DNA from 2 places in the Paenibacillus sp. NMA1017 genome. Region 1 is predicted to be linked to the other one. Evidence: riboswitches for the same ligand, from Rfam matches in the RefSeq annotation. Region 1 holds a riboswitch; the other holds the start of a gene.
The links. A riboswitch is a leader RNA that binds a small molecule or an ion and turns the genes downstream of it on or off. The one in region 1 is predicted to bind cobalamin.

Region 1 (5,806 bases):
CCTATGCTGATACAGTAAGATTCCATACAAAATTAAATTCCAAAACCCAGAGTTTTGTGAGTGCATATGTCTGGTCTTCCAATCCTCAAATTTCGCTGTCTTGTTAATTTCATCACCCTCCGTGCTTGTCAATAAAAAGCCCGTAGTACCAAGTATTTAATTGTCCGTCACGACGAATTACAATCCTGTTTCATCATTCTTTTACTTGCCCGCTCTATTTGACATTCTTTCGTGTAACCCTGTCTAGGTATGATATAAAGTCCTTTGAACGCAATAGATCGTTCGGACGCCACAGCTCCAGTCCAAAGTAACTGAGTAGACTCGCGAGAGTCCCGCTACTTTCCGCTATAAAAAGAAGCCGTGTTGGTTGCAACGGCCTCTCTTTTTATTTCAATTTATTTGATATGATTAGTGCTTTTCTACTCTGAAAGCAATTCCCACAGGTTTGTCTACTCTCACATAACCTATGAAAGGATCACCTATGAATGGAGCTGGCCAATACATTCCTAATCTATGTTTTTCATATCGTGGAAAAGCACTAATGACCCATCTTTCTCCTTTAGGAACATTGATTGAATATTCATCATCTAGGCCAATATCAGCTTCTATACCAAAACCCAATGTGCCTTCTATAGCTTTAACACCACCTGTTATTGCTCCTTCCGCTTTCACTTTAATATTAGTTTTCACTGTAATTTTTGCAGCAGCAGGCCCAGTATATGTACTTACACGAATTGCATTGTTTGTATCAACCCAATAACCTAGATTTTCATGGGTTTTAACAATAGGAGTCACCCCAATGGATTGGGTACTAATTCTATCATTATTACCTTTTTCTTGATTTAAATTGTCGTAATTGACATAATAGTAATAAACATCATCGTTAACACTACTAGGATCGATATATTTGTAGACTTGTCCTTCCTTGGCCTTTATTTCATCTGTCGGTTCCCATTTTCCGGTTTCTGATTGTATCGTCGATGACAATGGATTCGGCGCATCATTTGCAGAAGCAATGGCTCCATATGGTAATAATATTGCTGTCAATGCTGCAATCATTGCTGTTTTAGTCATGACTTTGAATGGTTTCATAGTATTAAAATTCTCCTCTTCGAAAAATATTATTGGGGGCTAAGAAATGAGTAAATTTGAAAAAAATCTGTTTAAGTATTTGTCTTACGGTTTTTTGGTAGGAATATATTATTCCTTTATTCAAGGACCAACGACGACAACTTCTTCGCTTAACGGCTCATTGCAACTTTACACAGTGTCCGCATCTACTTTTATTTTCAGAACATTATCAACCTCATTTCTATTAAGTCTCCTCTCTGGAGTCGTGTATACAATTGTTTTTTTATCCATAAGAAGGAATAAATAAATATTACCTGTAAATTTTATGTTTGTAAATAATTTTCTTTAATGGATAAAATTTAAAATAAGATAGAAGAGAGCCGTATTGATCGCAACCGTCCTTTTATTAACTGACGATTCAATAGCAAGTGCCTCCCCGTTTGGTTGTTCGTACAAAACTCTTTAGCTCCGCAACTTTTCGAGCGTAAAAGCAAGCCGTCGCTTCGTCCTGGTTTACAGTACGACGCTGTGAACAACCTGCAAGATCCCTCGCTTCACTCACTTACTAGCTAAAAAATGACTTGACTTCTAGGCACCTAAACGGCACGCTGACATGGCTTGTAAAGGAAATGGTCAGTTAACAAATTAAGCCCCCGGTTAATCACCGGGAGCTTTTCAAACTCATTCTCTAAATCACTAAGGAATGTTTTACGGGTAAATTCTCTAATAGTTAAATTTGTCTCAAAGGCTGTCTGAGAAGAATCAACAATATATTTCTTTTGTTTGGTAGCTGCTCCCAATGCTGTTACCCTTATAATAGAAATTCCACAAGGTTTGCTCACTAATTTGCCGATCAACTCTTTGGTTTTGTCGCTTTTCAAATTTTTTTCTTCCTCAATTTTTTGGAGAAGGAATAACCAACTGCTTTTTCAGACCTTTGGAATAATGTATCTTTTTTAATAGCTTGTACAAATTGATCTGCAATCTCGCTGCTAAATCTTCGTTTATGCTTCTCTTTTAGATTCATTAAGTAGTCTGGTACAGTTTTCGGACATCATGAGGGAGACGGAATGCCCGTCATTTCGTGCACGCAATGAATAGCCATCACCTTTATTTCTCGCCGTATCGTTCAAATTTAAAATATTGTGCAGCATTTATTGACAAGCTTGTGACAACAAAATAAGATAATCGTAAATCCTAATGATAAGAAATAAAGGAAGAAAACAGGTGTGAGCCGGATGACTCTATGTACGGGGTTTTGTTGAGACCCTGTAGATGGTTGTTGAGCGTGTTCACTTAAAAGGGAAGTTCGGTAGATTCCGACACGGGCCCGCCACTGTATACAGGCATCAGCAGAATACTGCTGGAGCTTTCAGAACAGCCACTGGAACTGTGAAGAACCGGGAAGGCCTGAAAGATCGCCTGGAGTCAGGAGACCTGCCTGTTTTGACATCACTGTCAGACCCACGGGATGCTGGGGAGGTGGTTAGGCGTGCTGCATACGGAATGTCTGAAACCGATCTGATCCTTTCTATATTATTAGAGTTGGCTTTGAGGTGAGTTTTGACATTTTATAATGAAAGCATTTCTGACTGCTGATCATGTGGTCTGGAATGCTTTTTTTGGCGTTTTGCGTTAGGTTTATATGTTTTTACAAGATAGAGGGGGACTCATGAAATGATAAGTAATCGTAGTAGGCGTTCATGGTTCGTATGTGCAGGGGTGATGCTGTTGCTGGCAGTTATGGCTCTTTCGGGATGTGCCAGCAATAAGACGTCGGATAGCTCCGACAAGGGTGAGAACGCGTCAGCACAACAAACAGCGACAGATAAAAAGCTGGTAATGGCGTATACGTGGAAACCGTCAGGCGTTGACCCGCACGGAGATAATAGCTGGGATGTGATGCGTTCCGGTGCAGGTGAGACACTGGTACGTTTGAATGAAAAGCTGGAGCCTGTGGCTTGGCTGGCAAAGGAGTGGAAGCAGGATAGTCCTACAGTTTGGACGTTCAGCTTGCAGGATAAAGTCACTTTTCATGATGGAAAGAGTATGGATGCAGCAAGTGTAAAAGCGTCTTTGCTACGCTCTATCGAGAAAAGCCATCTGGCGAAGGATTTACTGAATGTGAAGTCCATTGATGTAAGCGGCCCGCTGGCCTTGAAGATCACGACAAACCAGCCGAATGCGGCGTTGGTGTCCAATCTAGCTGATCCATCTACGATTGTACTGGATGTGGCATCGATGAAAGATGAGCAGAGTTACCCAGCGATGACAGGCGCTTTTAAAATTAAAGCATTCAACAAGGACCAATCGTTGGTCGTAGAGCGTTATGACGGATACTGGGGCGAGAAGGCACGACTGGCTGAAGCGACGATGAAGTTCATTACGGATGGGAATTCGCGCCTGATGGCGCTGCAATCCGGCGAGGTGGACGTAGCGACAGATATTCCGGTTGATAACGCAGAGGTACTGAAAAAGAACGACAAGCTACAAGTACTGTCGGCTCCGTCCTTGCGCACTCATATGATCGTGTACAATATGGAATCGCCAGTATTCAAGGATGCGGCGAACCGTAAGGTGGTGGACAGCCTGATTCCACGCACATCGATTGTGAGCGCCGTCATGAGGGGCTTTGGTACGGAAGCAAGCAGTCCGTTCCCGAGCATTCTTCCCTTCGGTAAAGTTGAGCGTAAAGCGCTGGACGGAACGGCGGAGCAGTTGTTAACGAAGGATGGCTGGCAGAAGGACGCCCAAGGGACATGGACTAAGCAAGGCAAGCCGTTTGAGGTTACGCTGCTGACTTTCCCTCAGCGTCCGGAGCTCTCCGTTATGGCTGAGGTCATCCAAAGCCAATTGCTGAAAGAGGGAATCCAGGTCAAAATTCGCAAGGTGGAAAATATCGACGAGGCGTTGACCAAAAACGATTGGGATTTTGCTATGTACAGTATGCTTACTGCTCATACAGGAGAGCCGCAGTATTTTATGGACATGTTTTATTCTTCGAAAAGTGAAGCCAATGTAAGCCGTTATAGTTCCAAACCGCTGGAGAGTATTCTGAACAGCTTGAAGTTGGCGAAGGATACAGCGCAGCGTAATGCCGTGACACTACAAGCGCTGGATATCATCAATACGGATTTGCCACAGTCGTTCATTGTGCATCCTGACAATGTGTTTGGCGTGAAAAAAGGGGTGGAGGGTTTTACACCGCATCCGATTGAGTATTATTACATTACGGCGCAATCCGATATTGCGGAATAACGAGCGGCGTATCCTATGATTCGTTTTATACTGGAACGTGTGGCGCAGCTGCTCATCATTGTATTTGTTGTATCCACGCTGACTTTTGTACTGATGCGGCTCGCTCCTGGTGACCCTGCTACCATTTTGCTCACCGCGCATAATGTCCCTGCCTCTGAGGAGGCGTTGACGACGCTACGGCAGGAACTGGGCTTAAACGAGCCGCTTCATATTCAATATGTGAACTGGCTGCGTGATGTGTTCACGGGGCATTGGGGCACCTCGTATGTATCCAAGGAGTCGGTGCTAGCCGAACTGTGGAACAGACTGCCTGCTACTGTGGAGCTAGCTGCTGCGGGCTTTGCTGTCATGACGGTGATCACGCTGGGGATGGGGCTGGCTGCCTCGCTAAAAGTTAGCGGTCCACTGGATCGTCTGGGCAGGCTGTTCGCCCTGCTGGGATCGTCGATCCCCTCATTTTGGCTTGGCTTTCTGTTAATCTATCTATTCTCCGTTCGCTTGGGCTGGCTCCCATCCATGGGAAGGGAGGACTGGACACATCTAGTGCTCCCAGCGCTGACTCTTGGCGCAGGTTTGGGAGCTGTGCAAGCCCGTGTACTGCGCGCTCAAATGCTGGAGCTGGGCGACCGGAATTTTGTGAAAGCAGCGAAGGCTCGAGGCTTTTCCCGTATGCATATCCTGTTTTTTGAGATATTTAAGCATGCGGTTCTGCCTATGATTACACTGCTAGGTACCAATCTATCATTTATGCTGGCAGGTAATGTCATCGTAGAGACCATTTTTTCATGGCCGGGGTTGGGCAAGTATTTTATAGATGCGATTACACAGCGAGATTATCCGGTGATTCAGGGGTATGTTATTTTCGCCGTATTTTTAATTGTAGGAGTTCAGTGTTTGGTGGATGTGGTCCAGACGGCGATAGACCCGAGGCTGCGTTTGCGTTAAGGGGGAAGCTGAAAATGAAAAAGATACGGCTTTCCTTTCAAGGGAGCCTGCTGGCAGGAGGCGTACTGTTTGGCCTGATCGTACTGCTTGGGTTATTGGCTCCATGGGTCGCTCCTCATGATCCTCTTCAAGTGGATCTTTTGAACCGTCTGGCACCACCCAGTCGGAAATATCCTTTCGGTACGGATCATCTGGGCCGGGATGTGCTGTCACGGCTAATTTACGGAATTCGGACGAGCGTGCTAATCGCATGTGCGATTACTGTAGCTACGCTGTGCTTCAGTCTGCCTATAGGGTTGCTCATTGGTTATGTGCGCGGACGTGTAGATCAGGTGATCATGCGGGGAATCGACGGCGTACTGGCTTTTCCTGATATTATTTTAACGGTGGCGATTGTGGGCATTTTGGGCCCGGGTTTTGTTAACATGACCCTGGCGATTATTGCGGTACGGTGGGCGGGCTATGTCCGGTATATCCGTAGTCTGGTTCAAAAAGCTTGTCAGGAGGACTACGTTCGGTATGCCCGTTTATC
Region 2 (5,806 bases), 220 kb from region 1:
ATGTGACAATAGTCACATACTCTCAATGTATACGTATATACAATATATAGATCGAAACAATTGGTTAACACAAGATATCATCAATATGTTGTTTTTGTGAAAAATATATATATTTTACTATATGGAGGGTTTTACGATGAAGGTGCTGGAGGAACATCAATTATACGACATCGGCGAGCGGGTCATTGGGGCACAAGATCTGGACATGCTGCGGGAGAATGCAAATTTGAATGGAGAATCGTTCAGCGGCAAAATGAGCAAGCTTGGGTCCGAGTATGCCAAATGGTATGCGCGCCTGCGGGTACTTCCGCCTGAACTGACGAACGCGATTGACCACGGATATGTATATGTTCACGATTTGGACCAATATGCACTCGGAACTACGAATTGTATCTTTATCCCTTTTGGCCGGTTACTGCAAGACGGCTTCAATACAGGCAATGGCTCTGTGCGCACACCGCAAACGATTATGTCTGCTATGGCACTAGTTGCCATCATATTCCAGTCTCAGCAAAATAGCCAATTCGGAGGTGTCTCCGCCAATAAAATAGATTGGGACCTTGCCCCATACGTTGCCCGGTCCTTCCGCAAGCATCTGCGCAAGGGACTTCGGCTGTTCGAGGAAGAGATAGAGTCCAGTCTGACTGACGATGAACTACATATGGCCAATCCCCATTTGCAAGAAGTCTGCCCTCGTTCATACGCATTCGCTCGCGAAGAGACGGAGACGGAAACCCGGCAGGCTGCTGAATCGCTCATTCATAACCTGAACACCATGAGCAGTCGCGCGGGTGGACAAATTCCATTCACTTCACTGAATTACGGGATGTGCACGTCTGCTGAGGGACGGCTTGTTACTCAATCGCTGCTGGAGGCCACGATTCGCGGCTTGGGTAGCGGGGAAACTCCTATTTTTCCACAGCATATTTTCCAATGCAAAGAGGGAATCAATCAGGCAGAAGGCGACGTCAATTATGATTTGTTCTTACGGGCGGTAGAATGCTCTAGCAGACGGATGTATCCCAATTTTGTGAATGTGGATGCCACCTTTAACCTGCCTTTTTACCGTGCTGATGACCCGGATACCATTATAGCGACAATGGGTTGCCGTACCCGCACCATTTCTGACCGTTTCGGTAGAAATCGGCAGAGTGGCAAGGGAAATCTCTCCTTCAATACCATTAATCTGGTGCGGCTTGGCATTGAGTATGGTATTTGCACAGGCAAACGCCTGGCACCTGACCGTGATCGCTTTGATGCGAGACTGGAAGAAGTTATGCGCATTGCGGTGGATGGCCTAATCCATCGCTATCAAATCCAGACCAGCCAGCCTGCCAAAGCCTCGGACTTTATGATGCGCGAAGGGGTATGGGAAGGTGGAGAACAACTGGCACCAGATGATAAGGTGGGAAGCGTACTAAAACACGGTACGCTTTCGATCGGATTCATCGGACTGGCTGAGTGCATGAAGGCACTATACGGAAAACACCACGGGGAGGATGATTTCGTATACCGCGAGGCACAGCGAATCATCACTTCTATGCGCGTGTATTGCGATCGAATGAGTGAATATCACAATTTGAATATTACATTGTTCGCTACGCCTGCCGAAGGTCTGTCGGGCAAGTTCACCTTGCTGGATCAACGTGATTTCGGGATTATTCCTGAGGTAAATGATCGAGAATATTACACGAATTCTTTTCATATTCCCGTGTATTACACGCTCCCGGCTGCTCGTAAAATCAGCTTGGAAGCTCCGTTCCATAACCTATGCAACGCTGGTGCGATTTCATACATCGAACTGGACGGCAATGCGCGGAATAACCCGGATGCGTTTCTTAAAATTGTTCAGTACGCGCTGCATCAGAACATCGGCTACTTCTCCATCAACCATCCGGTGGATCGTTGTACGGAATGTGGTTATGAAGGGATTATCGGGACAAGCTGCCCCCAATGTGGCACAGATGAGGAGCACACACACTTTCAGCGCTTACGTCGGGTAACCGGATATCTGACAGGAGATTATACCGTTCGCTTTAATGCTGCAAAACAGGCAGAGGTTCGAGACCGGGTGAAACATAAGTGAATTTGTGTGGCTACATTCCGGAATCTCTGAACGAAGGATACGGCCTGCGCACCGTCGTGTTCATTAGCGGTTGCCGTCACGCCTGTCCCGGATGCTTTAATCCAGCGTCGTGGAGCTTCCGTGCAGGTGAGCCATTCACCCCCCAACGACAACAGGAAGTCATTCGTGACATCATGGATAATCCGTTGTTGGATGGACTGACTCTCTGCGGGGGAGACCCGTTTTTCTCAGCAGCAGAATGCTCGCAATTTGTGCGTGACTTCCGCGAGGCCTGTCCCGACCGAACCGTGTGGGCTTACACTGGCTTTGTCTATGAAGATCTACTCACAGATCAGGAGCGACAGGAGCTAGCGCTTTTGTGCGATGTGATTGTAGATGGTCGTTTTGTAGAACAGCAAAAGGACCTGACCCTTCCCTTCCGGGGCAGTCGCAACCAGCGTCTGGTAGATGTAAAAGCCAGCATTCAGGCAGGCTATACCGTTTCATTGACATAAGGCGATGCTTACCCAGCAAGCAAGATGCTATATCTAATCTAAGACAAGTCCCCATCTCGGGTGAGGCTTGTCTTTTTTGCATATAGCTAACAGATTCCATTGGAGTTTCTATTGCGCATCCTGTAAGTTTCACTTATGATGGTGAACAAGTATACGAGTGCATAATTATTCGTCATACCTTAACCGCATAGCTTGGAGATAGGTGTCTGTTCTATTCAGATCAGGCTTAAAAGGGAAGCCGGTGCAAATCCGGCACGGTCCCGCCACTGTAAACGGGGAACTTTCAGCTGTTCATATATCCACTGGTCCACAGACCGGGAAGGAATGCTGAGAGTCATGATCCGTAAGTCAGGAGACCTGCCTATTTTAACAACATCGCAAGTACCTACGGAAGATAGGGAGGTGTTAAGAGCAGTCGCCGTATTTTTGATTTTTAATCACGGAGGCATTCTTTCCCCTACTTATTTTTAACTTTGGGGGGAAGAATGCCTTTTTTGGTACGTAAAAATAAAACAGCTACCCGCTAGGAGGAAAAGTACATGTCCGTTATTGAATGGCCTGAATTGTCCGGCTTAATTAGCAGTAATCTGGGATATCCGCGTATCGGCGAAAACCGGGAATGGAAGAAAGCACTGGAACGCTTTTGGAACGGCAGCATTAACGAAAGCGAACTGCAAACGGAGATGAAAAGATTACGATTGGAGCATCTGAGCAAGCAGCGTGACAAGGGGATTGATCGCATTCCTGTCGGAGACTTCACCTATTACGATCACATGCTGGATACATCTGTGATGTTTGGTCTTGTACCCGAACGGTTCAACCATCGTCCCGCGGGTCCGGTTCCTCTGTCCGTGTATTTCGGGATTGCTCGTGGACAGAAGGGAGCAACCGCCAGTGAAATGACCAAATGGATGAATACCAATTATCACTACATCGTTCCTGAATTGGCAAACGCAGTCCCGGTGTATACTGAAAATAAACCTTTACAGGCTTATCGTGAAGCAAAACAAGAACTAGGCATTGATGGGAAACCGGTCCTCATCGGCCCCTATTCATTCGTAACCCTTTCCAAAGGCTATGATCGTAAGGATTTGGCCACCATCGTACGAAGCTTCCTGCCACTGTACACCCGTATTCTGTCTGAACTAGCGGCAGAAGGCGTTCAGTGGGTTCAAATCGATGAACCTGTCCTGACCACCTCATTCCCGGCAGAGGATTTGGACATTATTCAGGAAGTCTATGAAGCTTTGACTCAAGCTGCGCCCACTTTAAATATAATGCTGCAAACCTACTTTGGCAGCCTGGACCATTATGAGCGTCTGTCCGCACTTCCGGTACAGGGATTGGGTCTTGATTTTGTGTATGATGATGGCGAAAATCTTCAGCATATATTGCAGCATGGCTTCCCTAAAGGAAAAACGCTGGGCGCTGGGGTCATTGACGGGCGCAATATATGGCGCAGCGACCTGAACGCTGTGGCTGCCCTACTGGGTCAGTTAGCAGAACAAGCCCCTGCCGAGCAGCTTATCGTGCAGCCATCATGCAGTCTGCTGCATGTGCCAGTCAGTCTGGAAGCAGAGCACAAGCTGGATCGAGAACTGGTGCAAGCGCTGGCCTTTGCTGATGAAAAGCTCGAGGAAATCGCCGTCCTAACGGCTGCACTTGGCAAACACGATCCATCCGCACTCACCAAGCTTGGACAAAGTGCAGATGCAGTAGCCCGCTTTAACAGTTCAGCGGCACGCGTACAGACAGCGGCCGATCTAGCCGACCTGTTGGCCAAAGAGCCTCTGTCACGCAGCGTCCCTTTCGCCGAGCGTCGTGAGATTCAGCAAAATAAGCTGAAATTGCCTCCTCTGCCTACAACGACCATTGGTAGCTTCCCGCAAACCGCCGAGATCCGCAAGGCCCGCCTGCACTATCGCAAAGGAGAATGGTCTGCCGAGCAATATCGAACGTTCATCCAACAGCAAATTAAGGAATGGATTGATATCCAAGAGGACATTGGCATTGATGTGCTTGTACATGGGGAATTTGAGAGGACCGACATGGTTGAATTTTTTGGCGAAAAGCTGAACGGCTTTGCTTTTACGCAAAACGGATGGGTGCAGTCCTACGGCTCCCGCTGTGTCAAACCGCCGATTATATACGGAGACGTTTCCTTCGATCAGCCCATGACTGTGGAAGAAACGGCATTCGCCCAATCGTTAACTTCCAAGCCTGTTAAGGGAATGCTTACAGGCCCGGTGACCATTTTGAACTGGTCCTTCGAACGTAATGATATTCCACGCAGTCAGGTTGCTTTACAGTTGGCTCTGGCATTACGGGCAGAGGTAGAGGCACTGGAACAAGCGGGCATAGGCATGATTCAAGTCGATGAGCCTGCAATTCGTGAAGGGCTTCCGCTGAAAAAAGAGCAACAACAAGCGTATCTGGACTGGGCGGTTCAAGCCTTCCTTGTGACCACAGCCACCGTCGAGCCTGCGACCCAAATCCATACGCACATGTGCTATTCCGAATTTCAGCATATGATCCAGTCCATCTCCGATATGGATGCCGACGTTATATCTATTGAAACTTCGCGAAGCCACGGAGAACTGATTGTCAGCTTTGAAGATCAGGTATACGACAAAGGCATCGGTCTGGGCGTGTACGATATCCACAGTCCACGCATCCCCGATGTATCTGAAATGCTAAGCATGATCCAGCGTGCCTTGCGCGTACTGCCTTCAGATTTGTTCTGGGTTAATCCGGATTGTGGTCTGAAAACCCGTACCAAGGAGGAATCTGTCGCCGCCTTGCGACAAATGGTACAAGCGGCTCAAGCAGCCCGGGCTGCATTGGCTGTATCCAACTAATTTTTTATCGTTTCGAATCACGCCTTCATTTTCACCATATTCTGTTCCCCTTTCCGGCCCTTTCTGCTAAAAACCGGGAAGGGGATTTATTCTAGGTCATATAATGTATAAGCGCCTTGAATATGTTCCATTTTCATCTGCTTCATATGTACACCTAAGCCATGTTCTCGATCCCAGGAACAACTAAAATTCAAATACAGTTCATCCTTTGCCGATGAGTCGGAAATCAGTATAGACATAAGCTGTATTTGATTCAACAATTGTTCCGGCCGCTCCACATAAGGCGCATATTCATCCGGGTCCTCTCCCCATGTACTGTAAGCATTCCGGTACTTTTCTACTATGCCAGCATAATGATGGTGTATGGA

Region 2: linked by a shared signal. The riboswitch ahead of metE (5-methyltetrahydropteroyltriglutamate--homocysteine S-methyltransferase) and the one ahead of AC5ELV_RS09640 (ABC transporter substrate-binding protein) in region 1 are both predicted to bind cobalamin.

The regions. Positions count from the first base shown of each region.
Region 1 covers NZ_JBZXYR010000003.1:190,807-196,612, forward strand. Annotated here, with positions in the region: gene AC5ELV_RS09630 (hypothetical protein) at 409-1,092, opposite strand; gene AC5ELV_RS09635 (hypothetical protein) at 1,668-1,952, opposite strand; cobalamin riboswitch at 2,331-2,530, shown strand; gene AC5ELV_RS09640 (ABC transporter substrate-binding protein) at 2,749-4,329, shown strand; gene nikB (nickel ABC transporter permease) at 4,345-5,274, shown strand; gene nikC (nickel transporter permease) at 5,289-5,806, shown strand, end outside.
Region 2 covers NZ_JBZXYR010000003.1:414,974-420,779, reverse strand. Annotated here, with positions in the region: gene AC5ELV_RS10650 (anaerobic ribonucleoside triphosphate reductase) at 137-2,086, shown strand; gene nrdG (anaerobic ribonucleoside-triphosphate reductase activating protein) at 2,083-2,580, shown strand; cobalamin riboswitch at 2,764-2,959, shown strand; gene metE (5-methyltetrahydropteroyltriglutamate--homocysteine S-methyltransferase) at 3,120-5,438, shown strand; gene AC5ELV_RS10635 (DUF6985 domain-containing protein) at 5,525-5,806, opposite strand, start outside.